3 regions of the Solibacillus daqui genome follow, and region 2 is predicted to be linked to each of the others. Evidence: a T-box and tRNA genes for the amino acid it is inferred to sense, from the RefSeq annotation. Region 2 holds a T-box; the other regions hold tRNA genes.
What was found. A T-box is a leader RNA that pairs with one kind of tRNA and senses whether it is charged. The one in region 2 lies ahead of ileS (isoleucine--tRNA ligase), so its partner is inferred to be a tRNA-Ile.
Positions count from the first base shown of each region.

Region 1 (9,858 bases), 1.9 Mb from region 2:
TAGCGCTTGTTTGGATGGTGTTAGATCATTAGTAAAACTTTTAACAAAACTTGCACGCGGTAATTGCGTTTTAAAATCAATGACTAACGGCTCACGAAACGGGATATTTAAATGCACTGGTCCAAATGGTGCTGTCGTTGCAATCGTAACCGCACGTACAGTATGACGCTCAATATACGGCAAGGTTTGTGGTGCCTCATCCGGAATCGGGAACTCCGCCGACCATTTGACATTTTCACCATATAAACGGACTTGGTTAATCGTTTGCGGTGCACCGACTTCACGTAATTCATGTGGACGATCTGCAGTTAGTACAATTAATGGCACACGTGCATATTTCGCTTCAACAATGGCCGGATAGTAGTTGGCTCCTGCTGTTCCAGATGTACATAACAAAACAACGGGTTTTGCCGTCGCCTTTGCTAAACCTAATGCATAAAAACCAGCTGCGCGTTCATCAACTTGACGGTGCAAAGTAAGTTCTTTTGTTGAAGCAAAGGCATAGGCAAGCGGTGTTGAGCGCGAACCTGGACTGACAACAACTTGCTCCACCCCTGATGCAACAAGTGACGCGACAATTTGGTACACATAATTTGATAACACTTCACGTTCATTCATGCAATTGTCCCCCTAGAGCTCGTAGCATTGGTCTGAATTTCACGAGCGTTTCTTCGTATTCTGACTGCGGATTTGAGTCAGCAACAATGCCACCACCCGCGTATAGATAAGCTTTATCTTGCACAAGAGCTGCTGAGCGAATCGCAACTGCAAATTCCCCATTGCCATCTGCGTCTAACCAACCAATTGGTGCCGCATATAGCCCACGGTTCATCGGCTCATATTGACGTATAATGTGCATGGCCGCCTCACGGGGTACGCCACCTAGGGCTGGTGTTGGGTGTAAATGCTTCACAAGTTGTAAAATCGTTGCGTCGTCATTGAGTTGTCCTTCTACTGGTGTGTATAAATGCTGAATATCTCGGATTTTTAATAGCTTCGGTCCATTCGGAATTTTGACGTCACGACAATTTTTTTCAAATGTATCTGTAATCATTTCTACTACATAATGATGCTCACCACGATTTTTCGCATCATTTAGTAAGCTATTGCCCAACGCTTCATCTTGTTCGGCTGTTTGTCCGCGCTTAATAGACCCAGCAACACATGATGAAAACGCGCGTCCGTTATTTACCTTCACTAGACGTTCAGGTGATGCCCCGTAAAACAACATTTCCTCATGCTCCAAACCAAATAAAAAGCTTTCTGGCTGTTCATGTACCACATGCGATAAAATTTGTGGAGAAGTAATTGCTCCCTCAAATTGCAATGCTAAAGAACGCGCAATGACAACCTTTTGCGCCTCATTTGCTTTAATTAAAGTCGTTACTTGGTCAATTGATTGCAAATATTCTTCTTTAAAAGGTTCTGCATAGCTAATCATCGTTGGCTTCGTATAGGTTTTTACTTCTTTCACCTGTGCAGCATGAATCAGTTCGTCACGTTCTTTACGTAGCGTTTCAAATGTTTGTGCACTATTTGTTTCATTTGTAATTAGATTGATCGTTACAAACGCTTGATCATTACGAATAACTAATTGATGCGATGCCACTGTAAAATAGCTTTGTGGAAATTTCGCCCATTCACCAGCTACTTCGTTTTGTGGGTCAAATGTAAAACCACCAAACAAAATCGGTTGTAGGTGTTGGTCTTCTTGCACTATTTGACTTGTTAACTGTTTCCACTCGCTTTCCACATGGTCAAAACGCTTTGTTCCTTTATTATTTTCAATTTTATAGGCATGTCCTAAACCGACTAATGTGAATGTTTTCTCACGATTTTGCCAAAAATTACGTTTCCCTTTATATTTCGCCTCGCCTGCAGCAAAGAATGCCAGTGCCGATAAGCGACTAACTTCGATTGTTTCCATATAAAAAATTTGCTTTGAATTCGAGCCTACTTCGATTTCAGTGGCATTGTACCACTTGTGTTGCATGAAAATTCCCTCCGTCATGTTGCAAATTCACTAGTATGATGCAAGTTGCGTTTTTTATTTCAAAAACACGTTTTATCTTTTAAATATTTGCTCATTTCATTTGCGTTCGTTCTATAAATAATGCCTTTTCTATCATACCATTTTTCGTACGAACGTTACATGTATTCACACTCTCCTCTGTTCTTTTTGTTTCTTTTTCGATACAATAATGAAAGATTGTTTTCAAGTTAGGAGAGTTTTTACTATGACAAAAGTCATTGAAGCGGACAAAGGCTTTAAAGTTTGGTGGCATTTGACACGCCCTCATACATTAACCGCCTCTTTTGTTCCTGTACTTTTAGGAACAGCGATTGCCCTTGCAATCAATTATGAAACGATTAATTTTGGGCTGTTTTTGGCCATGCTTATCGCAAGCATGCTAATTCAAGCAGCAACAAATATGTTTAATGAATACTACGACTATAAGCTCGGTTTAGACAATGAACATTCCGTTGGTATTGGCGGGACAATTGTTCGTCATGGCGTAGCACCAAAAACGATTATGATTATCGCATTTACGTTTTACTTCATTGCGATGCTATTAGGAATATACATTTGTGCGATGACTTCTTGGTGGCTAGTTGCAGTTGGACTCGTATGTATGCTAATTGGTTATCTTTACACAGGTGGACCTTATCCAATTGCTTATTCTCCCTTTGGTGAGCTTGTATCAGGGGCAGTAATGGGAATGGGCATTGTGTTAATTGCATTTTTCATCCAAACAAAAGAGGTTACAATAGAAGCAGTCCTCATTTCAGTACCAAGTATGATTTTAGTTGGGGCGATTATGCTATCGAATAATATTCGTGACATCGTCGGAGATACGGAAGGCGGACGTAAAACGATGGCCATTTTAGCTGGGCGTCATAACGCAGTAACGATTTTAGCTACGTTCTTTATCGTTTCTTATTTATGGATTATCGCTTTAGTCATCTTCACCCCATTATCAGTTTGGGCATTACTTGTGTTATTAAGCATCAAAAAACCCATTCAAGCGATTAAATTATTCCGCGCAAAAGAAAAGCCATTAGAAGTTATGCCTGCTATGAAATATACGGCGCAAACAAATACGATTTTTGGTTTCCTTTTAGCAATTGGACTATTAGCTTCATATTTTTTATAACAACAAAAGCTGTTCAGGGCGTCTCTTATTACGCCTTGAACAGCTTTTTAACTTACTTCAGTAGAAAAAGTTGAACTCTAAAACAAGAGCTCCGAGCTGTAATTACTGCTTGTTCATATGAAATCCATCTTTGGCTATTAATCCATTATTGCCCTTATCGAGGTAATTAATTATTTCGCTTATAGTTTTGCATAAGCAACAATGGCATCATATAAAAATTGTGTCGCCCCTTGCCCAACGCGGCTATCATAATAATTTGTAAATCGCTCATCATAAATATACATTTGAGCCAAGCCAACATGCGCTTCTTTCGTATATTTCGCCCAATAAAAGCTTAACCAGCGTTTATGCAGTTCTGCAACTTCCATTGCAATTTCGGTTGCTGCATCACCGCTTGCTAACGCTTCCTTTAATCGAGCAAATAGTTGCTGCTCGAGCTGTTGTACTGCCTCATATTGTGCCTCTGTCATTTGCTTTAATTTATTATTGCTTGCTTTAACCATTTCCTCCCCATATTTCTCACGGATTTCTTGCCCGTAAGCTTGTTCATTATCTTCAATTAACTTATTTTTAAATGCTTCAAATTTTTGTTCATTTGTCATCGTTATTTCCCCTTCCATTGTTTGAATCGTTTTTTCAATTGTTTCAAGTAGACCATCTAAATAATTTCTCTTTTGCTCCAGTAGCGCCTGTTGATTTATTAACGCTTCTTTCACGTTAAAGTTATTATCCTCGAGCAACGCTTTAATCTGCTCTAACTTAAAATCCAGTTCACGATAAAACAAAATTTGCTGTAAGCGGTCAATATCACATTGATTATATTGACGGTAGCCATTTTGCTCTACCATTGAAGGCTTTAACAAACCAATTTCATCGTAGTATCTGAGTGTGCGTGCACTCACACCCGATAGTTTTACTAACTCATTAATAAGCATGTCATCACCCCTATGTAGTACTATAAAGTGTAACGTAACGTAAAGGTCAATACGAAATAATAATTTATTTTTGTACTTTTTTATACACTCCATTCTCTTATAAATAGAAGAGGAGAAAGGTAAATGAGTTACAAGTACCACAAGAGCTTGAACAACGCTTGCACAAAGCATTAGCAAAACAGCCAACAAACAGACCGAACATTTACAATTCTGAGGGATTTCGTCTTATATGCAGATGATAGAGCAATACCAGTAAATCAAAGTAGTATGCGCAGCTCATTACTTGGTAGCTATTCCATGGAATTATTATTCGATACGATTCCGCCTGACACAAAAAAACTCGAAATAAAGCTTGAACCATTTTATTCGAAAGAAAAAATCAACTTGGTTGTCCCATTAACACCTGTACTAGAAGGAATTATCGGCCCTAAAGAATTACAAATTTTAAGTATTTCTAAACAAAATGACTATACAGAATTAACCATTCGTTCCGAAGCAGATGTGATTTACGATAAGGTGACGCTCCAAACAACATAAGGCTCCGTACCATTGCAAACAACTAAAGGTTTTTACGATGACGGCAGCTCGACCCGCACTTTACTATTTGAAACAACAGATGAAGCAATTAAGCTAATGATAGAAAATATGTACTTCCTCGATCAACAAGACGATACAATCAACATCCCGTTTATCTAACAAAAGCACAGTCATGAAGTTGTTTATTTCATGACTGTGCTTTTTTATTTCATCAATGCTTGAAGCTTATCAGTAAATGGTTTTAAATAAATTTGAGGGAGTGCTTGCATATCAGCTAAGCTAATTTCCTGACTACCACTCACTTTTTCATCTCCCTGATAATAATAGCCTGTCACCAATGCACTAGTAATGGTGCCATTAGATAAATTAAAGAAATCCTGCAACCTCATATAATACATGCCATCTAATTCTTCTCGTTGAATTTGAAATGTATTCAATCCATTTGTTATTTCATAAATAAACACATTCGCAAACTCATAATCTTTAATATTTTCATTTTGTATCTTATAAGGAATGACCCCTAATGCTTTTAGATCTTCAAAAGCTATATTTATCCCCAATTCCTCATGCAGCTCTCTCACACCATCTAAAACCGTTTCTGTCGCTAATAAATGCCCTGCTGCTGTTATATCAAATTGATTTGGATAATCTTTTTTCAACTTACTGCGCAATTGTAAATAGATTATCCATTCATCTTCTATTTTTTCTATTACCCAGCACTGAAACACTTCATGCCAATAGCCCTTAGCATGTACTTCGTCACGTATTGCTTCACCAATCTTATGATAATGTTCATCAAAAATTGCCAAGCGTTCTATCATCTGACTCACCGCCTCTTTAATTATGCGTATTAAAAAACACTAAGTACTATTGAATGTACTTAGTGTTTTCTTGTTTTACTTATGTATGACCCGTACGGGATTCGAACCCGTGTTACCGCCGTGAAAGGGCGGTGTCTTAACCACTTGACCAACGGGCCGTGGCGGAGAATGAGGGATTTGAACCCTCGCGCCGGTTACCCGACCTACACCCTTAGCAGGGGCGCCTCTTCAGCCTCTTGAGTAATTCCCCTTAAATAAATATGGCTCCGAAGGCAGGACTCGAACCTGCGACCTGCCGGTTAACAGCCGGATGCTCTACCAACTGAGCTACTTCGGAACGTTTTATATGGTGGGCCTAAATGGACTCGAACCATCGACCTCACGCTTATCAGGCGTGCGCTCTAACCAGCTGAGCTATAGGCCCTCTTAAAAACTGGAGCGGGTGATCGGAATCGAACCGACAACATCAGCTTGGAAGGCTGAGGTTTTACCACTAAACTACACCCGCATATGGTGGGTTTGGACGGAATCGAACCGCCGACACTTAGAGCTTCAATCTAATGCTCTACCAACTGAGCTACAAACCCATAAAAAATGGCGGTCCCGACCGGGATCGAACCGGCGATCTCCTGCGTGACAGGCAGGCATGTTAACCGCTACACCACGGGACCATTTGGTTGCGGGGACAGGACTTGAACCTGTGACCTTCGGGTTATGAGCCCGACGAGCTACCACTGCTCCACCCCGCGATAATAAAAAACTCAATTATTCAATTAAAATGGAGGAGGTAGAGGGATTCGAACCCCCGCGCGGTGTTACCCGCCTGTCGGTTTTCAAGACCGATCCCTTCAGCCAGACTTGGGTATACCTCCGAGTTAAATATGTGATTACTGGTGGACCTTACAGGACTCGAACCTGTGACCGGACGGTTATGAGCCGTCTGCTCTAACCAACTGAGCTAAAGGTCCTTAAGATGGCTACCGAGGGAGTCGAACCCACGACCTTTCGGGTATGAACCGAATGCTCTAGCCAGCTGAGCTAGGTAGCCAGGATCTTTATTTTGGTTGTCTTTTATGGTGGAGCCTAGCGGGATCGAACCGCTGACCTCCTGCGTGCAAGGCAGGCGCTCTCCCAGCTGAGCTAAGGCCCCATTATAATGGTCGGAATGACAGGATTCGAACCTACGACCCCTTGGTCCCAAACCAAGTGCTCTACCAAGCTGAGCTACATTCCGTAATCTGGCGCGCCCGACAGGAGTCGAACCCATAACCTTTTGATCCGTAGTCAAACGCTCTATCCAATTGAGCTACGGGCGCGCTATACATATTAAAATAAAATGGTGCCGAGGGCCGGAATCGAACCGGCACGGTGATCACTCACCGCAGGATTTTAAGTCCTGTGCGTCTGCCAGTTCCGCCACCCCGGCATTTTTTGGAGCGGAAGACGAGGTTCGAACTCGCGACCCCCACCTTGGCAAGGTGGTGTTCTACCACTGAACTACTTCCGCAAAATGCTTAAGATATTTTTTATCTGACAGTTATGAAATTAAATGGTGCGGGTGAAGGGAGTCGAACCCCCACGCCTTGCGGCGCTAGATCCTAAGTCTAGTGCGTCTGCCAATTCCGCCACACCCGCTAAAGCAAATTACTGGTGAGCCATGAAGGACTCGAACCTTCGACCCTCTGATTAAAAGTCAGATGCTCTACCGACTGAGCTAATGGCTCTCTAAAATGGTGCCGGCGAAAGGAGTCGAACCCTCGACCTACTGATTACAAGTCAGTTGCTCTACCAACTGAGCTACACCGGCATTTTAGAAATGGTGGAGGATGACGGGCTCGAACCGCCGACCCCCTGCTTGTAAGGCAGGTGCTCTCCCAGCTGAGCTAATCCTCCTGGGTAATATTGTTACATTTCGTAAGTGACCTTTCTCTTAAGGACAAGATTTATAATATCAGTATTCATAAGAAAATGCAATGATTTTTTGAAAACTTTTTTAAAAAATATATTTTTTTCAAAAATCCCCATCAAATGACCTTGTTAACCAATGAAAACGATTTCTTAGTATATCGAAATTCTAATATGATTATCCATTTTTTTCAACAGTTGTTTTTCATTTTTATAAAAAAATTTATGCTCTTCGTTATTTAATTATATGTAAAAATTCGAAAAATACTGTTGGCTCAACTAGTAGATATAGATTCTTACCATAAGAATCTATATTTTTACATTAACCCAAATTCAAACACAACGAAATGTTATTTGCCCGTTTCGTTGTACTCTTTCCACAATCCCTAAAATTTCAGCATAATTAACATAGCCAATTACTTCCGAAAAAATAAGCGTAGGCATCGTATGCATTAAATTACCATAAAGAGCATTCGCCAGTTTTAAGACTGACTCATTGCCTTGTTCAATCTGTTTTGCAATTCGCTGCACTTTGTAATCAATCTTCGCGATATTTAATTGGGCTACCTCAGAAAAATTAGTAAATATCTTTTCATGACCAGCAAATACCGTTGAAATTAATAATTTCTGACATTGCTCAATTGATTGACGATGCTGTAATACTGTTGGAAGCAATAATTTCCTTGAATCAAAGTCAATTAATGCATTTGTCGACCCCTTTTCGATAATTAAATCTCCCGTAAACAACCAGCCTGATTCTTCATCATATAAAGTTATTGAGTCCAATGAATGCCCTGGCGTTTCCAAAACTTTTAATTCTCCAACATAATCATTTGCTTGAATTGGCTCAATCACAGACTTTATACGCAATCCACCAGCATCATTTAGTGTTTGCTTCATTTTCTCTATACGGGACGCCATAACATGTGTACAACCATAGTGTTCATATAGCTCTTCAAAAAATTGAATTTTAGTCTGCTGATAAGTTGTTGTCAATGCTAGCCTCTCTAATGCAAGTGGATGTGCGAATACCGGAATTTGCTTTTTTCCAATAATTTTATTGACCATACCAATATGATCAATATGGTGGTGAGTCAAAATGATTTGATCAATATCCATTATGTTTAAATCATATGCAGCAAGCTGTTCATCAAAAAACACTTCATATTCGGCTGAATCAATTCCTGCATCAATTAATGTTAGCTTATTTTGGTGTTCAAATAGGTAACAGTTAATATTATTCATTTGTCCGTATTTAACTGGATAAATAATTGGATATACTTTTTTAGTATTATATTCAAAAACTGCACTCACCTTTATGCCTCCTCTATTTCATCAAATTAAATCTATTATAATTTCTCGAATACTATTTGATTATTGAACAAAAATATATCATTTCAAAATATCTTTGAAGGGATACTTTTATGGCCGCGTTTACATCAATAATTCAGCCATTTGTATCAACTCAACTCTTACATAAATTCTGACCAAATTTTACACCTGTTGCTTATATTAAATATAACGGGCTGGAAGCCATATTATTTAACTACCCAAACTACAATGAAAATTACTATATTACAGTAGCTAAAACGGATCAATTTAACGCCAGGCATGCTGTTCTTATCCATGAACTATCTCATAGCTATTGGCTTACTTTCGGTGTAGCACGTTTTCCTTACGAATTATTGGACTTAAATTACTCTATATGTGAGAAAATCATTTTACTGCGTAATGAAGAACAAAAAGCACTATAAAAAGCACTCCAATATGGCTAACTCGCTACTACATATGATTTCATTGGTTTTAGAAAAGCCAGAATTTCTTTATTTCCTCAAGAAAAAAGTTATGAAGCAGCCTGAAAAACAATAGCAGATCCTACATACTATATCGAAAATAAGGCATTCAAGGACATTACAGCAAGTCAAAGGTGAATGGTATATTAAAAAAAGCTTATATGCTTAAACTGACGCTCTGGAAAGCTATATACATAATTCAAAAAATAATGTTATAAAGTAACCTGACTTTGAGCAATTTAACCAATCAATTGGTTAACAAATTATTTTTGCCGGTACTTTAACAGACGTAGCCCTTAATCCAATGAATATTATAAATCAATTCATCATTACTTTAACAAAATAATAAATGGTACCACGTCTTAAATAATTACACAGCTTATAAGAAAGACTTTTAAGTAAATAACTCGACTAGAGCATTTCAATATGGAGAAACTAATAATCAATTAATATTGATTACAAAAAAACGCTAAGCAAGGAAAATATGCTTAGCGTTTTCTTGTTTTACTTATGTATGACCCGTACGGGATTCGAACCCGTGTTACCGCCGTGAAAGGGCGGTGTCTTAACCACTTGACCAACGGGCCGTGGCGGAGAATGAGGGATTTGAACCCTCGCGCCGGTTACCCGACCTACACCCTTAGCAGGGGCGCCTCTTCAGCCTCTTGAGTAATTCCCCTTAAATAAATATGGCTCCGAAGGCAGGACTCGA
Region 1 is NZ_CP114887.1:3,062,720-3,072,577, forward strand. Features, by position in the region: gene menD (2-succinyl-5-enolpyruvyl-6-hydroxy-3-cyclohexene-1-carboxylic-acid synthase) at 1-618, opposite strand, end outside; gene O7776_RS14955 (isochorismate synthase) at 611-1,993, opposite strand; gene O7776_RS14960 (1,4-dihydroxy-2-naphthoate polyprenyltransferase) at 2,238-3,155, shown strand; gene O7776_RS14965 (MerR family transcriptional regulator) at 3,335-4,090, opposite strand; gene O7776_RS14970 (hypothetical protein) at 4,388-4,627, shown strand; gene O7776_RS14975 (hypothetical protein) at 4,640-4,786, shown strand; gene O7776_RS14980 (NUDIX hydrolase) at 4,831-5,448, opposite strand; tRNA gene O7776_RS14985 (tRNA-Glu) at 5,535-5,606, opposite strand; tRNA gene O7776_RS14990 (tRNA-Ser) at 5,608-5,698, opposite strand; tRNA gene O7776_RS14995 (tRNA-Asn) at 5,710-5,785, opposite strand; tRNA gene O7776_RS15000 (tRNA-Ile) at 5,796-5,872, opposite strand; tRNA gene O7776_RS15005 (tRNA-Gly) at 5,883-5,956, opposite strand; tRNA gene O7776_RS15010 (tRNA-Phe) at 5,960-6,035, opposite strand; tRNA gene O7776_RS15015 (tRNA-Asp) at 6,044-6,119, opposite strand; tRNA gene O7776_RS15020 (tRNA-Met) at 6,123-6,197, opposite strand; tRNA gene O7776_RS15025 (tRNA-Ser) at 6,228-6,320, opposite strand; tRNA gene O7776_RS15030 (tRNA-Ile) at 6,340-6,416, opposite strand; tRNA gene O7776_RS15035 (tRNA-Met) at 6,423-6,496, opposite strand; tRNA gene O7776_RS15040 (tRNA-Ala) at 6,523-6,598, opposite strand; tRNA gene O7776_RS15045 (tRNA-Pro) at 6,606-6,682, opposite strand; tRNA gene O7776_RS15050 (tRNA-Arg) at 6,688-6,764, opposite strand; tRNA gene O7776_RS15055 (tRNA-Leu) at 6,786-6,874, opposite strand; tRNA gene O7776_RS15060 (tRNA-Gly) at 6,881-6,955, opposite strand; tRNA gene O7776_RS15065 (tRNA-Leu) at 6,999-7,083, opposite strand; tRNA gene O7776_RS15070 (tRNA-Lys) at 7,097-7,172, opposite strand; tRNA gene O7776_RS15075 (tRNA-Thr) at 7,180-7,255, opposite strand; tRNA gene O7776_RS15080 (tRNA-Val) at 7,266-7,341, opposite strand; gene O7776_RS15085 (MBL fold metallo-hydrolase) at 7,687-8,667, opposite strand; tRNA gene O7776_RS15090 (tRNA-Glu) at 9,662-9,733, opposite strand; tRNA gene O7776_RS15095 (tRNA-Ser) at 9,735-9,825, opposite strand; tRNA gene O7776_RS15100 (tRNA-Asn) at 9,837-9,858, opposite strand, start outside.
Region 1: it has a tRNA-Ile gene. The T-box ahead of ileS (isoleucine--tRNA ligase) is inferred to sense a tRNA for this amino acid. The anticodon was not compared.

Region 2 (9,858 bases):
ATAGTCTAAGCCCCACTTTTCTGGATCTGGCAGCCATTGCCCAATAATCCCACCTACTGTACAAGCTACAATCCATGTTGTATATGCAGTCACATTGAGGCCATCCATCCATTTCCCACCTAGACGTCCTTCTTTCCCAGCCGTTACAACAGATACCCCAAAAGTTTCGTCTGTTAGCAGTGTCCCAAAACCGATATTACGCAGCATCGAATATTTCGTAAAATACGGCGCAATTGTTAAAGACATTAATAAATGCCTTAAGTTCACAATGAAAATCGTCACGATAACAGCCGAAAGAGGAGCTCCAGCTAAATATAGCCCACAAAAAATAAACTGCGCTGAACCTGCATAAACAAGTACTGAAAGTAAAAACACTTCGAAAACAGAAATTCCAGATGCAATCCCGACAACACCGAACGCAACGCCAATACTAATATAGCCGAGCAATGTTGGGATGCAATCTTTCACACCTTGTAAAAAGGTATCTGGTGTATACGGTTTTTGTTCTGTATATTCCACTACAACGCCCCCTTAAAAAACTTTCTTTTCTGAAAATAAAAAAGGTTTGAAAGAACGCCGTTACCAAAAGGCAACAGCGTTCCAATTTTTTATACGTAATAATTTTCTACAACATCGGCACAACGTTTACATAATGTAGCATGCTTTTCATCAGAACCAACCGTTTCTGAAATTGTCCAGCAGCGTTCACATTTTTCTCCGTCTGCTTTTTCAACAACTAAAGCTGTTTTTTCTAAAGTTAGCGCTTCAGCAGGAGCTGATTCTTTACCACCTGCAATAACAAATTGTGACACAATTGAAAGTTGAGCAAAGTCGATAGTTGCATCATTTAATATTTCTACCGTTTCGGCATCTGCATATACAGAGATTTTTGCTTCTAATGATTTACCGATTGTTTTTGCATTACGTGCTTCTTCTAATGCTTTTAGCACTTCATTACGCACAGCAATCACTTTTGACCATTTTGCACGTAATTGTTTGAAGTTTGCTTGTTCATCAACCTCTGGGAAATCTGTTAATTGAACAGAAGCTTCTTTACCTTCGAACTCCATGTAGCCCCATAATTCTTCTGTTGTATGAGGAATAATTGGTGTTAATAATTTCACTAACGCCATTAATGTATCATACATTACCGTTTGCATTGCGCGACGGGCTTTATTGTCCGTTCCTTCAATGTACACAACATCTTTTGCAATATCTAAGTAGAATGAAGAAAGTTCAATCGCTACAAAGTTATTCACAGTTGTATACACTGTTGAGAAGTCGTAACGGTCATATGCTGCAAGAATCGTTTTCACTACATCTTGTAAGCGCATATACATATATTGGTCCATTTCACGTAAGTCTTCGTAAGCAACGCGGTCTGTTGCATCATTGAAGTCTGTTACGTTTCCGTGTAAGAAACGTAATGTGTTACGTACTTTACGGTATGTCTCCGAAACTTGTTTAATCATATCCATTGAGATACGAACGTCACCTGTATAGTCTACTGATGCTACCCACATACGTAGGATATCTGCACCATATTGCTCCATTACTTTTAGTGGATCGATCGTATTCCCTAATGATTTCGACATTTTACGGCCTTCACCATCAAGTACGAAACCATGTGTTAATAAGCCTTTGTAAGGTGCATAGCCATTAATTGCAACAGATGTAATTAATGAAGAGTTGAACCAGCCACGGTGTTGGTCAGAACCTTCTAAATAAAGGTCAGCTGGGTATTTCATGCCGCGCTCCACAAGCACACCTTGGTGTGATGAACCTGAGTCGAACCAAACGTCCATGATGTCATTTTCTTTTGTAAATTTACCGTTCGGGCTACCTTCATGTGTAAAGCCTTCTGGTAATAATTCTTTTGATTCTTTTTGGAACCAGATGTTTGAACCGTGCTCACGGAATAATTTAGAAACGTGTGCGATTGTATCTGGTGTGATGATTGGGTCGCCATTTTCTGCATAGAAAATCGGAATTGGCACACCCCATGCACGTTGACGAGAGATTACCCAGTCACCACGGTCACGAATCATATTGTAAAGACGTGTTTCACCCCATGCAGGTGTGAACTCTGTCGCTTTTACCGCTTCTAATAATTCGCCACGGAACATTTCTACCGATGCAAACCATTGTGGTGTTGCACGGTAAATAACTGGTTTTTTTGTACGCCAGTCATGTGGATATGAATGGGTGAACTTTGAAACGTTTAGTAATGCCGCTTCTTCTTTTAACTTTTCGATTACGATAGGGTTTGCTTTTTCATAGAATAAGCCCTCAAAGCCTGGTGCTTCATCTGTATAGCAACCGCCGTTATCTACAGGTGATAAAACTTCTAAGCCGTACTGTTTACCAACGTTATAGTCGTCTTCACCGTGACCTGGTGCTGTGTGTACACAGCCAGTACCAGCATCTGAAGTTACGTGCTCTCCAACCATCACTAATGAATCACGTTTGTAAATTGGGTGCTCTGCTACGATTAAATCAAGCTCTTGCCCTTTTACTTCTTGAACGATTTGTACATCTTCCCAACCGAATGTTACTGATAATTTTTCAAGTAATTCTTTTGCTACGATGTATTTTGCACCCGCAACTTCAGCCACAACATACGTATATTCAGGGTTCACTGAAATCCCTAAGTTCGCTGGAATTGTCCAAGGTGTTGTTGTCCAGATAACGAATTTTGCATCTTGAGGTACGACACCTTTTGCATCTTTAATGCCGAATGTTACGTAGATTGAATATGATTCAACATCTTTGTATTCGATTTCTGCTTCTGCTAATGCTGACTCAGAAGATGGTGACCAATATACAGGTTTTAAGCCTTTATAAATATAGCCTTTTTCCGCCATTTTGCCGAATACTTCAATTTGTCGTGCTTCGAATTCAGGCTTTAATGTGATGTATGGATTTTCCCAGTCTCCGCGTACACCTAAGCGACGGAATTGACCTTTTTGATTTTCAATTTGCTCGTACGCATACTTTTCACAAAGCTCACGGAACTCAGCAATTGACATTTCTTTACGCTTAACACCTTTATTCGTTAACGCTTGCTCGATTGGCAAACCGTGTGTATCCCAACCTGGCACATAGTTCACATGAAAACCAGACATTGTTTTTTGGCGGTTAATCATATCTTTAATTACTTTATTTAATGCATGCCCTACGTGGATATCACCGTTTGCATAAGGAGGTCCATCATGCAATATAAATTCTGGGCGACCTTCCGTGCGCTCCATTACTAATTTGTTGATATCCATTTCATCCCATTGTGCTTGAATTTGCGGTTCCTTAGTCGGTAAGCCCCCGCGCATAGGGAAATCTGTTTTTGGCATTAATAACGTCTCTTTGTACTCTACCATGTAAAAAGCCTCCTAAATTTATTGAAGTTGTATGCTCGAACTAGGGAGAGCTGCTTTTCAAAATAAAAAAGCCCCTTCATCCCAGTAAAAGGGACGAGGAGCATTAGTCTCGTGGTACCACCCTAATTTCGCGAAATATTCGCCTCATTAGACACTGTAACGTCGTGTGATACGAAATAGCTTACTTAATCAATTACGCCTCGGCTAACTTTTGTCCAGATTTTTTTGAGTTCACTCAAAAAACTTCCTTTAAAAATCTGTGACATCTGCCAGGGGCATATTAACTTCATTCAGCTATTTAGCTCAGGAGTGATTTTCGATTTAGCTTGTTTGGTTCGAGCTTTCACTATCCTCGAATCGCTAAGCGGCAATGCCAAATGTACTGTCTCCATCAAAGCTTTATGCGTTTTGCATATCATTTCATTATTCTTCAGTATAGAAATCACACCGCGAAATGTCAAGTACGTTTCCTTAATAGGATGGAGTACTATCTGTTGACGCAGCTTCAGCTTCATCGGAACGGTGCTGGTCTTGAATATCTGTTAAATCTACTTCATATTCTAATAAATGATCCCAATCGCCTGTATTTAATAAATCCAATTGTGCTTCTACTAACATTTTGAAGCGGTTGCGGAACACTTTCGATTGCTTTTTTAATTCGTCAATTTCAATTGTTACTTTTCGGGCTTTTGTTAATGCATCGTTAATAATACGATCAGCATTTTTTTCTGCCTCTTTAACTATTAATTTTGCTTCTTTTTGAGAGTTGCGACGTACCTCATCAGCAGCCTCTTGCGCGACAACGATTGATTTTTGCAATGTATCTTCCAATGAATTGTAATGATTCATTTTTTCGATCATTGTTTGTACTTGATCTTCTAGCTCTTTCTTCTCACGCAAAATAATTTCATAGTCTTTGATTACTTGATCTAAAAATTCGTTTACCTCGTCTTCTGCATAGCCACGGAAGCCACGTGTAAATTCTTTATTATGTATATCAAGAGGTGATAATGGCATATCGTTCTACTCTCCTTTACATGTACATTGTTACAACACATTATAAACGTTTCTTAATCGAATAACATCATGTTTTCTTAAAAAATCCTCGAAACCTATGCTTTTTGCTCTAAACGTCCTACTTGTAAGCGTATTTTATCTTTTTTTGTACGTCCTTCTGTCATAATAACCTTCATGCGACCGAATCCTCTTGCTGATACAATATCGCCCTCTTGTAACTCAAATGCCACTGCTTCACGCACAGTCCAGTTTACTTTTACTTTGCCTGCCGTTATCAAATTTTGTGATTTTTGACGTGAAATACTAGCTACAGTTGCTAAGACAACATCTAAACGCATAGAAGACACCGTATAAGAATTTTCAACCCACTGTTCCTCATTTTGAATAAGCGAGGTTGTTAAATTGACTTGTTCAACATGTACCTTCACTTTCCCAATACCCGATAGATTAGCACGTACATAATCAGAAATTTCAGATGCTAAAGCAAATTGCACTGTATTTTCTGCCAAGCGAATATCCCCAAACTTACTACGGTCTAATCCAATTGACAATAATGCTCCGAGAACATCAGGATGACGTAATTGTACAAACTTTGCAGGATAGTTTATCGCATAGACACCAATTTGAAAATCGTCTTCTGTTGGTTCAAAATAGGATGGGGCAATGAGCATACGCTTGCGTTCTGCTTCTTCAAAGGCACCTGCCGTAAAAATAAGAAGGTCGGCATTTTGACCAATTACCGATTCGACAATATAGCGCTGCCTTGGATCTAAAAAATCCGTTAGTTTTGGAGCATAACGGTCCTCTACCTCGCGTTGCCAACCGACAACTTGTTCGATAAATGGCTGCTCATCTTTACGAAAATGCTGTATTAAATGCTCCATATTAAGCCTACTTTCTATTATGTTCAGTGTTGTATTCCATTTAATGCCCAAATTGAAAAGAAAACCCCAACATGTTTGAAGTGTAGGGGTTTAATCGTTTATAGTAAAAAACTTAGAACATTAAAGACGCCGCGCTCAATGAAATATAGCACGAATAAACCAACAATCGGTGAAATATCAATCATGCCAATTGGTGGGATAAACTTACGGAAAAAGCCTAAATATGGTTCACATACTTGCTCTAGGAAACGACCAACTGCAGATTCTTGTAGCGCTGGCACCCAAGACATTAATATGTAACCAATCAGCATATATCGATAAACAAGAAATACTGTACTAATAACTCCAAAAATAATCATTATATTACCTCTCTACTAAAAATTATTCGAATGTTAAATTCGAAATTTCTCCGGATACTTCTACGTTTTCTGGTGTGCATAAGAAAATGTCATTACCGATACGTTGAATATCTCCACCTAAAGCGTATACTGTTCCGCTTAAAAAGTCGATAATTCGCTTTCCTTGATCGCGGTCAATGCGCTGTAAATTCACAACTGTTGCACGTCTTTGCTTTAAATGCTCAGCTATATCTTGCGCCTCTGCATAAACACGTGGCTCTATTAATACTAGTTTTGAATTTTTAGATGATGCTGCAGCTTGAAGGCTTACAACATTATTACTATTTTGAATGTTAGGTTGCATAATTACTTCATTACGCTGTTGAGTTACTTTTCGTTCTTTCTTCATACGGTTTTGAATCACCTGTGTTTGTTGTTTTTGAACTGCCTCTTGATAATATGCTTCTTGTGGTGTCGCTTTAGGAACTTGCTTTGATGGCGTTGCTTGCGCTTGAGCCGGAGCTTGATCTTCTTCGATGTCTTCTAAATAAAAGAATTTATCAAAAATATTTTTAATGCTCATATTACATCCTCCTTAGCCAACAAGAGCCGTTCCTATTCTGACAAATGTTGCGCCTTCCTCGACTGCAATTTCATAGTCATTTGACATCCCCATCGAAAGCTCTGTACAAGGTACGTTCGGAATGTTTAACTCGGACACTTGTTGTTGCAATTGTTTTAATTGTTTAAACACATTACGAATGACGGTTTCATCTTCAGTAAAAGGAGCCATTGTCATTAAGCCAACTACTTCAATCTTCGAAAATTGCTCTAATTGTTTTACAAATTCTATTGTTTGCTCATTCGTTAGGCCATGCTTTGAATCTTCACCCGAAACATTTACCTGTACAAAACATTTCACTTTTTTTGAAGCTCTTTTTTCAATTTCCTGTGCTAAACTTAAACGATCCAATGAATGCAAGTAATCAATTTGGTCGATTACTTGCTTTACTTTTCTAGTTTGTAATGAACCGATATAATGCCACAAAACTTTTGCATTAATTGTTTGTAATTTAGTTGCGAGACCTTCTGGACGGTTTTCCCCTAAATGAGTTAAGCCGGCAGCAATAGCCTCTTTCGTGCGCGCTACATCTACCTCTTTTGTCACAGCGATAATATTTACCTGCTGCTGTACTTTTCCACGTTGCTTTGCCTGTTCTATATGTTGTTGAATAACTTCTAGATTGTTTTCGATTTTAGCCACTTTTTTCCCAACTTTACTACAGTAGTTTCCTACATTGTAACAAGCGTAGTGGCAATTTACAATGAATAGGCTGACCTATTCATCATGCGTTTTCACTAAAATAACATCTTTTCCTACTGTGAGTATATGACTAAAGGCTATCTTCTTAACTGTCTCTTCCCCTTGAAATAAGTGGTAAAACTTTTTTGGTGCAGAAATAATTAGTGCTACTATTTCTCCACGCGCCTCGTCAATTTCTGCATCTACAATATACCCGATAAATTTCCCACTAACAGAATCAATAATCTCCTTTTCCTGTACAGAAGAAAATCTCATGTTCCCATCCTTTCTATGAACTAAAAGGGACAGCCCTTATCACGGACAGTCCCTCTTTCAAAAACTTTAACGAAAATCACGCTGTAATAATTCAACCGCGCTTTTTTCTAATCTAGAAATTTGTGCTTGTGATATCCCTAAGCTTTGAGCAATTTCAGTTTGTGTTTCGCCGAGGAAAAATCGTTTTTCAATAATCATCTTTTGGCGACTATTCAAACGCTTCATGCTCTCTTGTAGCGAAATCGTACCTACCCATTGTTCTTCGGTTACTTTATCTCTAATTTGATCCATCATATAGATGGCATCGCCGCCATCCGAGTAAATCGGTTCTTGCAGCGACATCGGATCTTGAATCGCATCAAGTGCAAATAGCACATCCTCTTTTTTCATCTCAATTTCCTGTGCTAGCTGCTCAATTGTCGGTTCACGTAAATGCTCAGCAATATAACGTTCCTTTGCTTGCATCGCCTTATATGCAATATCTCGTAGTGAACGTGATACACGTAAAGCATGATGGTCACGTAAATGGCGGCGAATTTCCCCCATAATCATCGGCACTGCGTACGTTGAAAAACGCACATTATGCTTTAAATCAAAGTTATCAATCGCCTTCAATAAGCCAATACAGCCCACCTGGAACAAATCATCTGCCTGTTCTCCCCGATACGCATAACGTCCTACAATACTTAACACAAGCCGTAAATTACAAAAGACAAGCTCGTCACGTACATACAGCTCTCCTTGTTGTAATCGAATAAATAATTGCTTCATTTCCTCCGGTTTTAAAACTGGTAAGGTTGAAGTATCAACACCACATAATTCTACTTTCGTCCGCATAGCATTTCACCTTTCGAACTTCATGATTAACATCAGTTTGTCCGGAATTAGTTACACTATGCACGCCAAAATTAGCCAGTATTACGCAATAGGTTCATTTAAATATTCACGTAAATCTAAAATAATTTTCTTTTCTAAACGCGAAATATATGACTGAGAAATACCTAAGTGATCCGCCACTTCCTTTTGTGTCATTTCTTCTTTGCCATTTAAACCAAAGCGACACTCCATAATATATTTTTCACGTGGTGTTAATTGATTGATCGCCATAAACATATGCTGGCGTTCAATTTTTCGTTCAACATCCATTGTAATTATATGTTCTTCTGTCCCTAAAATGTCGGACAGTAATAATTCATTGCCATCTGCATCAGCATTGAGCGGTTCGTCAAAAGACACTTCCCCCTTCATGCGGCTTGTCTTACGTAAATGCATTAAAATTTCATTTTCAATGCAGCGAGATGCGTAAGTCGCTAACTTAATATTTTTGTCTAAATTAAAAGTTTCAATTGCTTTAATTAGCCCGATCGAACCAATGCTTATTAAATCCTCGATTGGTGTCGTTGTATTATCAAAACGTCTTGCAATATAAACAACTAAACGTAAATTACGTTCTATCAGCATATCTCTCGCGTGTAAGTCCCCATTCATAAAAGCTTCAACGACAACAACTTCTTCTTCTCGTGTTAATGGAATTGGCAATGAATCATGTCCTCCTATATAGTATGTCCCTTTTTTCGTAAAATAGCTAAATAGTTTAACAATCCATGATTTTAGTTTTTGTAACAATATCGAGCCTCCCTTATGAATTGGTTAGAACAGAAACATGTGCAATTAGATGTGCACTTTGTGGAAACTTTGTCGCACTTTTCGTAAAAACAACATAATGATTCACATAAGTGTGTTCGTGAATTGTAAGCGTCATGCGAAATGCTGGAACAAATGTCGTCGTTTTTTGTACAGTTGAAATGGCCACCATTCGAATGTATTTTTGATGCTGTTCTGCAAACATTGACAACTTATATGGCTGCGCCTCATCCCAAGCAAGTAACCCATTTCTTAACTCAGGTGTCATTGATGTTTGCACCGCATCAAATGCGATAAAATGAACAGGTGCTCGGCTAATTGGTTCTACGCATTCGTTGCCCGTATCGATGTAGGCAACGAGCTCCCATTGTTCATGAAGAAACTGTGCGGTACATGGTGTAATAAATCGTTGCTGCACAATTTGTTGTAGCTTTTTCATCCAACCAAGTTTAAATGCTAGTAAACTACTACATACTATGCCAACACACAGCAAAATATATACAAAAAATGCATCTAAACTTAATAAGGGTTGCAACGCTGTTAATAAGCCGCCTACTAATAGCGTCGCTACAACAAGCCAGCGACCATACAGTAAAAGTGCTGTGAAGCGAAAAGAATACGCAATACCAATAAGCACAATAAAGCAAAAGAAGATGCTAAGTATATGACCATAAAATACGATCGCAATGAGCGCACTACTAAATGCACTTACTACTAATCTCCATATCGGAATCGTTGAAGAAGTCATTGCTTCTATGAATTTTAAAAGCGCCACATTTACAAGAAAATTAAATAACAGTATCCACTCTGCATACATGCTTTGTCCTCCTGCTAATAAGACTAGCAAATGTAGGGTTGCGCTTTTTGTCAAACAAGCTCACCTATTTTAAGAAATCGTTTGACAATTTATTCAATCTTCTGAATTTTTTCGACAGTTATAGCAATCAAAAAATAGACAAAAAAACTAGCGCCCCGCTTTTAAGCGTTGCACTAGTTTAAAAGAATAACTTATCGATTACGAC
Region 2 is NZ_CP114887.1:899,808-909,665, reverse strand. Features, by position in the region: gene O7776_RS04230 (AzlC family ABC transporter permease) at 1-519, opposite strand, end outside; gene ileS (isoleucine--tRNA ligase) at 609-3,374, opposite strand; T-box leader at 3,461-3,778, opposite strand; gene O7776_RS04220 (DivIVA domain-containing protein) at 3,846-4,391, opposite strand; gene O7776_RS04215 (YlmH family RNA-binding protein) at 4,487-5,275, opposite strand; gene O7776_RS04210 (YggT family protein) at 5,374-5,634, opposite strand; gene O7776_RS04205 (cell division protein SepF) at 5,657-6,196, opposite strand; gene O7776_RS04200 (YggS family pyridoxal phosphate-dependent enzyme) at 6,209-6,877, opposite strand; gene O7776_RS04195 (PRC-barrel domain-containing protein) at 6,953-7,192, opposite strand; gene sigG (RNA polymerase sporulation sigma factor SigG) at 7,259-8,029, opposite strand; gene sigE (RNA polymerase sporulation sigma factor SigE) at 8,111-8,818, opposite strand; gene O7776_RS04180 (sigma-E processing peptidase SpoIIGA) at 8,832-9,653, opposite strand; gene ftsZ (cell division protein FtsZ) at 9,845-9,858, opposite strand, start outside.

Region 3 (9,858 bases), 1.1 Mb from region 2:
ACAATTCATAAAAGACTTAAGGAGCGTGGGGAGCAGGAGGGCAATTGGTGCTTCCATCAAACAGATAAATGTTTAGAGGCCTATGAGAAATATAACTTTGGCCCAGAGATTGATACAGAGAATGTAAGTGTGGAGACAATTATTAATTTCATATTGAATGAAATCCAGCAGTTGAACACACCTCAAATAAAATAGTTTTTATCAAAATGAGAAAGGACAAACAAATGGATTATAAAATTTGGAACGGTGCGTCAGCCATTATTATTAAAGATAACAAAGTACTTATGGTGCGTGGAAAGGATACAAACAGCTGGGGTGTTCCTTCTGGTGGCATTGAACATGGTGAGAGCGCCAGGCAAGCGTGTATTCGTGAAATTTGGGAGGAAACCGGCTACAAGGCTCGAATCATTCAACCGTTACATATAAAAAAGACGATTATCGAGAACTATAAAGTTACGACGCAATATTTTCTGTGTGAAATTATTGACGGTGAAATCACCTATCACGATCCTGATCAAACAATTGTAGAAATTGCATGGAAGGGTTATGATGAAATCGCTCAAATTCAGCATGATTACAATGAAGATCAAAAGGTAATTATGCAATTACTAGTGAATGGATAATAATTTTAAAAACCTAGCGCGGTTATTATAAATCTATTATTTTAGCTGATTATTGTGAGCTACTAATTTTAAATTTTTGCGAAAATGAACATCTGTATAAGCTGAAATCGAACTACAATTTAATAATCAACTAGATAAAGCAGATGTAATTTACATTTCATGAAGGCATCTTTAAGTTTTTTTATTAATCGTATATTCTTATAGTAGAAACTCAGGATATTTAAATATTTCAGTTATGATATTAAACTAGTTAAAAACTTTTTTAAAAAAGTTGTTGACGGTTCGGTAAATAGTATTGTAGTATATTAAGAGTCGCTAAAACGTACTCGAAACAACATAATCAACTACTGAAATTGCTTGAAAAACTTTTGTGAAAAAGTTATTGACAATGAAGTTTGAAAATGTTAAATTAGAGAAGTCGCTAAAACGACATCGAAACAACATGAACCTTGAAAACTGAACAAGCAACGTTAATGAATATAGCTTCTTAAATGAAGCAAAAATGATTTCTAACTTAATTGTTAGAATCGCTAGCAAAGCAAATGAGCTTTCAAACTACTTTTATGGAGAGTTTGATCCTGGCTCAGGACGAACGCTGGCGGCGTGCCTAATACATGCAAGTCGAGCGAATGGATTTGGAGCTTGCTCCAATGACGTTAGCGGCGGACGGGTGAGTAACACGTGGGTAACCTACCCTATAGACTGGGATAACTTCGGGAAACCGGAGCTAATACCGGATAATACTTTGAACCACATGGTTGGAAGTTGAAAGATGGTTTCGGCTATCACTATAGGATGGACCCGCGGCGCATTAGCTAGTTGGTGAGGTAACGGCTCACCAAGGCGACGATGCGTAGCCGACCTGAGAGGGTGATCGGCCACACTGGGACTGAGACACGGCCCAGACTCCTACGGGAGGCAGCAGTAGGGAATCTTCCACAATGGACGAAAGTCTGATGGAGCAACGCCGCGTGAGTGAAGAAGGATTTCGGTTCGTAAAACTCTGTTGCAAGGGAAGAACAAGTAGCGTAGTAACTGGCGCTACCTTGACGGTACCTTGTTAGAAAGCCACGGCTAACTACGTGCCAGCAGCCGCGGTAATACGTAGGTGGCAAGCGTTGTCCGGAATTATTGGGCGTAAAGCGCGCGCAGGTGGTTCCTTAAGTCTGATGTGAAAGCCCCCGGCTCAACCGGGGAGGGTCATTGGAAACTGGGGAACTTGAGTGCAGAAGAGGAAAGTGGAATTCCAAGTGTAGCGGTGAAATGCGTAGAGATTTGGAGGAACACCAGTGGCGAAGGCGACTTTCTGGTCTGTAACTGACACTGAGGCGCGAAAGCGTGGGGAGCAAACAGGATTAGATACCCTGGTAGTCCACGCCGTAAACGATGAGTGCTAAGTGTTGGGGGGTTTCCGCCCCTCAGTGCTGCAGCTAACGCATTAAGCACTCCGCCTGGGGAGTACGGTCGCAAGACTGAAACTCAAAGGAATTGACGGGGGCCCGCACAAGCGGTGGAGCATGTGGTTTAATTCGAAGCAACGCGAAGAACCTTACCAGGTCTTGACATCCCATTGACCACTGTAGAGATACAGTTTTCCCTTCGGGGACAACGGTGACAGGTGGTGCATGGTTGTCGTCAGCTCGTGTCGTGAGATGTTGGGTTAAGTCCCGCAACGAGCGCAACCCTTGTTCTTAGTTGCCATCATTTAGTTGGGCACTCTAAGGAGACTGCCGGTGATAAACCGGAGGAAGGTGGGGATGACGTCAAATCATCATGCCCCTTATGACCTGGGCTACACACGTGCTACAATGGACGGTACAAACGGTTGCCAACCCGCGAGGGGGAGCTAATCCGATAAAACCGTTCTCAGTTCGGATTGTAGGCTGCAACTCGCCTACATGAAGCCGGAATCGCTAGTAATCGCGGATCAGCATGCCGCGGTGAATACGTTCCCGGGCCTTGTACACACCGCCCGTCACACCACGAGAGTTTGTAACACCCGAAGTCGGTGAGGTAACCTTTATGGAGCCAGCCGCCGAAGGTGGGATAGATGATTGGGGTGAAGTCGTAACAAGGTAGCCGTATCGGAAGGTGCGGCTGGATCACCTCCTTTCTAAGGATATTTTCGGAATTCATTCCTAGGGAATGAAACATTAACGGTTGCTGTTCAGTTTTGAAGGTTCATTCTTAATTGAATGGAACACTTCAAAAAAATATTTGCTCCTGTCGCTAGCGCTTTTGTCGCAAGACTGCATGAAGCAAATTCAGTGAAGCTTAGTCACGATGTGATTGAAGTTCGCTGTATTGTTCTTTGAAAACTGGATAAAACGACATTGATAAGTAATAAACAAACATAGATCAAGAAATTGATCGTGCAATATCCTTAAAATCTTACTTTTTAAGTAAGTTTAACTTTTGGTTAAGTTAATAAGGGCGCACGGTGGATGCCTTGGCACTAGGAGTCGATGAAGGACGGCACTAACACCGATATGCCTCGGGGAGCTGTAAGTAAGCTTTGATCCGGGGATTTCCGAATGGGGGAACCCACTATCTTTAATCGGATAGTATCTACACGTGAATACATAGCGTGATGAGGACAGACGCAGGGAACTGAAACATCTAAGTACCTGCAGGAACAGAAAGAAAATTCGATTCCCTGAGTAGCGGCGAGCGAAACGGGAAGAGCCCAAACCAAAGAGCTTGCTCTTTGGGGTTGTAGGACACTCTATACGGAGTTACAAAAGATTGGATTAGACGAAGCGACTTGGAAAGGTCCGCGAAACAAGGTAAAAGCCCTGTAGTCAAAAGTTCAGTCCCTCCAGAGTGGATCCTGAGTACGGCGGAACACGTGAAATTCCGTCGGAATCTGGGAGGACCATCTCCCAAGGCTAAATACTACCTAGTGACCGATAGTGAACCAGTACCGTGAGGGAAAGGTGAAAAGCACCCCGGAAGGGGAGTGAAATAGATCCTGAAACCGTGTGCCTACAAGTAGTTAGAGCCCGTTAATGGGTGATAGCGTGCCTTTTGTAGAATGAACCGGCGAGTTACGATTACGTGCGAGGTTAAGTTGATAAGACGGAGCCGCAGCGAAAGCGAGTCTGAATAGGGCGAATTAGTACGTGGTCGTAGACCCGAAACCAGGTGATCTACCCATGTCCAGGATGAAGGTGAGGTAACACTTACTGGAGGTCCGAACCCACGCACGTTGAAAAGTGCGGGGATGAGGTGTGGGTAGCGGAGAAATTCCAATCGAACTTGGAGATAGCTGGTTCTCTCCGAAATAGCTTTAGGGCTAGCCTCGTGATTGAGAATACCGGAGGTAGAGCACTGTTTGGACTAGGGGGCATCTCGCTTTACCGAATTCAGACAAACTCCGAATGCCGGATATTTATACACGGGAGTCAGACTGCGAGTGATAAGATCCGTAGTCAAAAGGGAAACAGCCCAGACCACCAGCTAAGGTCCCAAAGTAATCGTTAAGTGGAAAAGGATGTGGCGTTGCTTAGACAACCAGGATGTTGGCTTAGAAGCAGCCATCATTTAAAGAGTGCGTAATAGCTCACTGGTCGAGTGACGCTGCGCCGAAAATGTATCGGGGCTAAACGATTCACCGAAGCTGTGGATGCATACCATTGGTATGCGTGGTAGGAGAGCGTTCTAAGGGCGTTGAAGTCAGACCGGAAGGACTGGTGGAGCGCTTAGAAGTGAGAATGCCGGTATGAGTAGCGAAACATGGGTGAGAATCCCATGCACCGTATGACTAAGGTTTCCTGAGGAAGGCTCGTCCGCTCAGGGTTAGTCGGGACCTAAGCCGAGGCCGATAGGCGTAGGCGATGGATAACAGGTTGATATTCCTGTACTACCTCCCCACCGTTTGAGAAATGGGGGGACGCAGTAGGGTAGGGTAAGCAGAGCGTTGGTTGTCTCTGTTCAAGCAGTAAGGTGTGTGCGTAGGCAAATCCGCGTACTTTAACATTGAGCTGTGATGACGACTCCGTATGGAGGAAGTTCCTGATCTCACACTGCCAAGAAAAGCCTCTATCGAGGTGGGAGGTACCCGTACCGCAAACCGACACAGGTAGTCGAGGAGAGAATCCTAAGGTGTGCGAGAGAACTCTCGTTAAGGAACTCGGCAAAATGACCCCGTAACTTCGGGAGAAGGGGTGCTCTGGTAGGGTGTATAGCCCGAGAGAGCCGCAGTGAATAGGCCCAGGCGACTGTTTAGCAAAAACACAGGTCTCTGCAAAACCGTAAGGTGACGTATAGGGGCTGACGCCTGCCCGGTGCTGGAAGGTTAAGAGGAGTGGTTAGCGCAAGCGAAGCTGCGAATTGAAGCCCCAGTAAACGGCGGCCGTAACTATAACGGTCCTAAGGTAGCGAAATTCCTTGTCGGGTAAGTTCCGACCCGCACGAAAGGCGTAACGATCTGGGCACTGTCTCAACGAGAGACTCGGTGAAATTATAGTACCTGTGAAGATGCAGGTTACCCGCGACAGGACGGAAAGACCCCGTGGAGCTTTACTGTAGCTTGATATTGAATTTTGGTACAACTTGTACAGGATAGGTAGGAGCCAGAGATCTCGGAGCGCCAGCTTCGAAGGAGGCGTCGGTGGGATACTACCCTGGTTGTATTGAACTTCTAACCCATGCCCCTTAGCGGGGTAGGAGACAGTGTCAGGCGGACAGTTTGACTGGGGCGGTCGCCTCCTAAAAGGTAACGGAGGCGCCCAAAGGTTCCCTCAGAATGGTTGGAAATCATTCGTAGAGTGTAAAGGCATAAGGGAGCTTGACTGCGAGACCTACAAGTCGAGCAGGGTCGAAAGACGGGCTTAGTGATCCGGTGGTTCCGCATGGAAGGGCCATCGCTCAACGGATAAAAGCTACCCCGGGGATAACAGGCTTATCTCCCCCAAGAGTCCACATCGACGGGGAGGTTTGGCACCTCGATGTCGGCTCATCGCATCCTGGGGCTGTAGTCGGTCCCAAGGGTTGGGCTGTTCGCCCATTAAAGCGGTACGCGAGCTGGGTTCAGAACGTCGTGAGACAGTTCGGTCCCTATCCGTCGTGGGCGTAGGAAATTTGAGAGGAGCTGTCCTTAGTACGAGAGGACCGGGATGGACACACCGCTGGTGTACCAGTTGTCTTGCCAAAGGCATCGCTGGGTAGCTATGTGTGGACGGGATAAGTGCTGAAAGCATCTAAGCATGAAGCCCCCTCAAGATGAGATTTCCCATTACGCAAGTAAGTAAGACCCCTGAAAGACGATCAGGTAGATAGGTTCGAGGTGGAAGTGTGGCGACACATGTAGCTGACGAATACTAATCGGTCGAGGACTTAACCACATGTTTACGAAAATCAATGAACCGTTTATCCAGTTTTGAAAGAACAATCTTTCAATTTAATAAGTGAAGTGATGATGGCAAAGAGGTCACACCTGTTCCCATACCGAACACAGAAGTTAAGCTCTTTAGCGCCGATGGTAGTTGGGGGTTTCCCCCTGTGAGAGTAGGACGTCGCTTCGCTTATTTTTTTAATGCTTCAATAAGTATTTTATGTCGGAGGGGTAGCGAAGTGGCTAAACGCGGCGGACTGTAAATCCGCTCCTTAGGGTTCGGCGGTTCGAATCCGTCCCCCTCCACCATTTTTATTTTTAGGGGCATAGTTTAAAGGTAGAACTACGGTCTCCAAAACCGTCAGTGTGGGTTCGATTCCTACTGCCCCTGCCAATTAATTAAACAAAATATTTATAATGGCGGTTGTGGCGAAGTGGTTAACGCACCTGATTGTGGTTCAGGCATTCGTGGGTTCGATTCCCATCAGTCGCCCCATTTAAACAAAATTGAAATCTTTGGGGTATAGCCAAGCGGTAAGGCAACGGATTTTGATTCCGTCATGCCCTGGTTCGAATCCAGGTACCCCAGCCATTCTCTTTTAATAAGGAGCCATTAGCTCAGTCGGTAGAGCATCTGACTTTTAATCAGAGGGTCGAAGGTTCGAGTCCTTCATGGCTCACCAGTTTTATAAATTTCAAATACTGTCAGAATAAAAAATTCTAAGCATTTTGCGGAAGTAGTTCAGTGGTAGAACACCACCTTGCCAAGGTGGGGGTCGCGAGTTCGAACCTCGTCTTCCGCTCCAAAATGCCGGGGTGGCGGAACTGGCAGACGCACAGGACTTAAAATCCTGCGGTGAGTGATCACCGTGCCGGTTCGATTCCGGCCCTCGGCACCATTTTTTTAAATAAAAAAATTTTAGCGCCCGTAGCTCAATTGGATAGAGCGTTTGACTACGGATCAAAAGGTTATGGGTTCGACTCCTGTCGGGCGCGCCATATATATTTTTCAAATGACAGATCGGAATGTAGCTCAGCTTGGTAGAGCACTTGGTTTGGGACCAAGGGGTCGTAGGTTCGAATCCTGTCATTCCGACCATTACAATGGGGCCTTAGCTCAGCTGGGAGAGCGCCTGCCTTGCACGCAGGAGGTCAGCGGTTCGATCCCGCTAGGCTCCACCATTTATTTTAATAACAATCATGGCTACCTAGCTCAGCTGGCTAGAGCATTCGGTTCATACCCGAAAGGTCGTGGGTTCGACTCCCTCGGTAGCCATTTTAATATGTCGGAGGTATACCCAAGTCTGGCTGAAGGGATCGGTCTTGAAAACCGACAGGCGGGTAACACCGCGCGGGGGTTCGAATCCCTCTACCTCCTCCATTTTAATTGAATAGTTAAATTCCTATTATCGCGGGGTGGAGCAGTGGTAGCTCGTCGGGCTCATAACCCGAAGGTCACAGGTTCAAGTCCTGTCCCCGCAACCAAATAGTGTAGTGATTAGTAGCTACTGAGGTACGAAGTAGATACCAACAAAATAGAACTCGAGAGAACTATAACAAAATATGTTTCTTATTATCGCGGGGTGGAGCAGTGGTAGCTCGTCGGGCTCATAACCCGAAGGTCGCAGGTTCAAGTCCTGTCCCCGCAACCAAATGGTCCCGTGGTGTAGCGGTTAACATGCCTGCCTGTCACGCAGGAGATCGCCGGTTCGATCCCGGTCGGGACCGCCATTTGTGGGTTTGTAGCTCAGTTGGTAGAGCATTAGATTGAAGCTCTAAGTGTCGGCGGTTCGATTCCGTCCAAACCCACCATATGCGGGTGTAGTTTAGTGGTAAAACCTCAGCCTTCCAAGCTGATGTTGTCGGTTCGATTCCGATCACCCGCTCCAGTTTTTTAGAGGGCCTATAGCTCAGCTGGTTAGAGCGCACGCCTGATAAGCGTGAGGTCGATGGTTCGAGTCCATTTAGGCCCACCAAAGTATTATTCCGAAGTAGCTCAGTTGGTAGAGCATCCGGCTGTTAACCGGCAGGTCGCAGGTTCGAGTCCTGCCTTCGGAGCCATGGCCCGTTGGTCAAGTGGTTAAGACACCGCCCTTTCACGGCGGTAACACGGGTTCGAATCCCGTACGGGTCATTCATAAGCGTGTAGCGATTGCTACACGCTTTTTTTTTATAATAAGGGAATTTATAGATAGATAATTGCATTAACAATGTAACTAATTAAGTTTGACTATAGAGTGTAGCTCGGTAAATAAGTGAATTAAATTAAAGAACGAAAGCAGTCATAAAGGGGCTACTTTCGTTCTTTTTTTCTGTTAAAGAAGCAGGCTCATATAAATTTCATTTACAAATCGACCATGGATCAATAGGGAATCTCGTTTGACCCCTTCTTGCATAATGCAGTAATGATTAGCGGTAGAAAGAAGCATTTGAACAGGTAAAAACCAATACTAAGCTAAGTAATAAAATGATGTTAGTTGGAGGACTGCTTTTGAAAAATCATTTGTTAAGAATTACACTGCTTATTTTATTAGTCACGGGATGTAAAACAAATGGTAAGGAACAAATAGTAGAGGAAGCAGAACAGCCAAATAACCTAACTGCTGTCGAAGTAATCGCAGAAAACCTAAAGGCTCCGTGGGCAATTGAAAAGCATAAAGAAACCTTTTATATAACCGAGCGTACAGGAGCGATTGTAAAAATTGAGGCTGATTCTATGTCGCGTTAGAATGTGAAGCTTGAACAAACGCTTTCTACTGCTGCAGAGGCTGGGTTACTTGGCTTTGTGTTAGCACCGAATTTTTCAAATTCCAATGTAGCATTTGCGTATTACACATATGAAATGGCCGATAAACAGTTGAACCGTGTAGTATTGTTGCAGCTTGATGATGAAGTTTGGTATGAGCGAAAGACACTAATAGATGGGATTCCCAGTGGAATATATCATCACGGGGGGCGCTTGAAAATTGGGCCAGATAATAAGCTATATGTAACAGCAGGGGATGCATCCAATCCTGAGCTTACGCAAAATAAAGAGAATCTTGCTGGGAAGATTTTGCGTATGAATTTAGATGGCCCGATTCCAGACGATAATCCATTTAAAAACTCATATGTATACAGTTATGGGCATCGCAACCCGCAAGGACTCGTTTGGTCGACTGAGGGAGTAATGTATGCAACGGGGCATGGACAAAGCGCGAATAATAAGTAAATGAAATTAAGGTGGGCAAAAATTATGGCTGGCCCATTATTGAAGGAATAGAAAAGCAAGATGAAATGATGCAGCCATTATTCACATCAGGGAAGGACAGTACTTGGGCGCCGTCGGGTATGGCTTATGATCGTGATGTACTTTATGTGGCAGCTCTAAGAGGAACAGCACTACTAGCTTTTGATTTAAAAACAGATGAAGTGCATGAAGTTGTCAATGATGTTGGCCGGATTCGTGACGTATGGATTGAAGAGGATATGCTGTACTTTATTACGAATAATACCGATGGACGTGGGCAACCAGCTACGGGAGATGACCGATTGTATCGTATGAAGCTTATAGGTGAATAAATGATATTACATTAAATCCGCGCAATTGAAGATGGTTATATGCGCGGATTTTTCCGTTTTACAATGTAATCCAATATCTTCGTGTTAATTTTTGATCACCTGGATCAACGCGTTTGTCTTCTAATAAACCGCCATTGTTCTCAATTACTTTGTAGGAAGCAATATTATCATCTGTACATGTAACGAGGACTTTTTGTAAGCCGAAATTTTTGGCTTCTTCTAATGCCAGCTTTAACATTTCTGTTGCGAGTCCTTGACGACGTTTGCTTGGGGCAACGGAGTATCCGATATGCCCGATATAATTAAGCAAATAATCATTGAGCTCTTTACGGAAGTTAA
Region 3 is NZ_CP114887.1:3,878,535-3,888,392, reverse strand. Features, by position in the region: gene O7776_RS19165 (AAA family ATPase) at 1-195, shown strand, start outside; gene O7776_RS19160 (NUDIX hydrolase) at 225-623, shown strand; rRNA gene O7776_RS19155 (16S ribosomal RNA) at 1,184-2,736, shown strand; rRNA gene O7776_RS19150 (23S ribosomal RNA) at 3,041-5,968, shown strand; rRNA gene rrf (5S ribosomal RNA) at 6,033-6,148, shown strand; tRNA gene O7776_RS19140 (tRNA-Tyr) at 6,184-6,267, shown strand; tRNA gene O7776_RS19135 (tRNA-Trp) at 6,279-6,352, shown strand; tRNA gene O7776_RS19130 (tRNA-His) at 6,379-6,454, shown strand; tRNA gene O7776_RS19125 (tRNA-Gln) at 6,476-6,550, shown strand; tRNA gene O7776_RS19120 (tRNA-Lys) at 6,566-6,641, shown strand; tRNA gene O7776_RS19115 (tRNA-Gly) at 6,690-6,764, shown strand; tRNA gene O7776_RS19110 (tRNA-Leu) at 6,769-6,857, shown strand; tRNA gene O7776_RS19105 (tRNA-Arg) at 6,881-6,957, shown strand; tRNA gene O7776_RS19100 (tRNA-Pro) at 6,981-7,057, shown strand; tRNA gene O7776_RS19095 (tRNA-Ala) at 7,065-7,140, shown strand; tRNA gene O7776_RS19090 (tRNA-Met) at 7,161-7,234, shown strand; tRNA gene O7776_RS19085 (tRNA-Ser) at 7,247-7,339, shown strand; tRNA gene O7776_RS19080 (tRNA-Met) at 7,369-7,443, shown strand; tRNA gene O7776_RS19075 (tRNA-Met) at 7,536-7,610, shown strand; tRNA gene O7776_RS19070 (tRNA-Asp) at 7,614-7,689, shown strand; tRNA gene O7776_RS19065 (tRNA-Phe) at 7,695-7,770, shown strand; tRNA gene O7776_RS19060 (tRNA-Gly) at 7,774-7,847, shown strand; tRNA gene O7776_RS19055 (tRNA-Ile) at 7,858-7,934, shown strand; tRNA gene O7776_RS19050 (tRNA-Asn) at 7,944-8,019, shown strand; tRNA gene O7776_RS19045 (tRNA-Glu) at 8,021-8,092, shown strand; partial or broken gene O7776_RS19040 (PQQ-dependent sugar dehydrogenase) at 8,450-9,519, shown strand; gene O7776_RS19035 (GNAT family N-acetyltransferase) at 9,578-9,858, opposite strand, start outside.
Region 3: it has a tRNA-Ile gene. The T-box ahead of ileS (isoleucine--tRNA ligase) is inferred to sense a tRNA for this amino acid. The anticodon was not compared.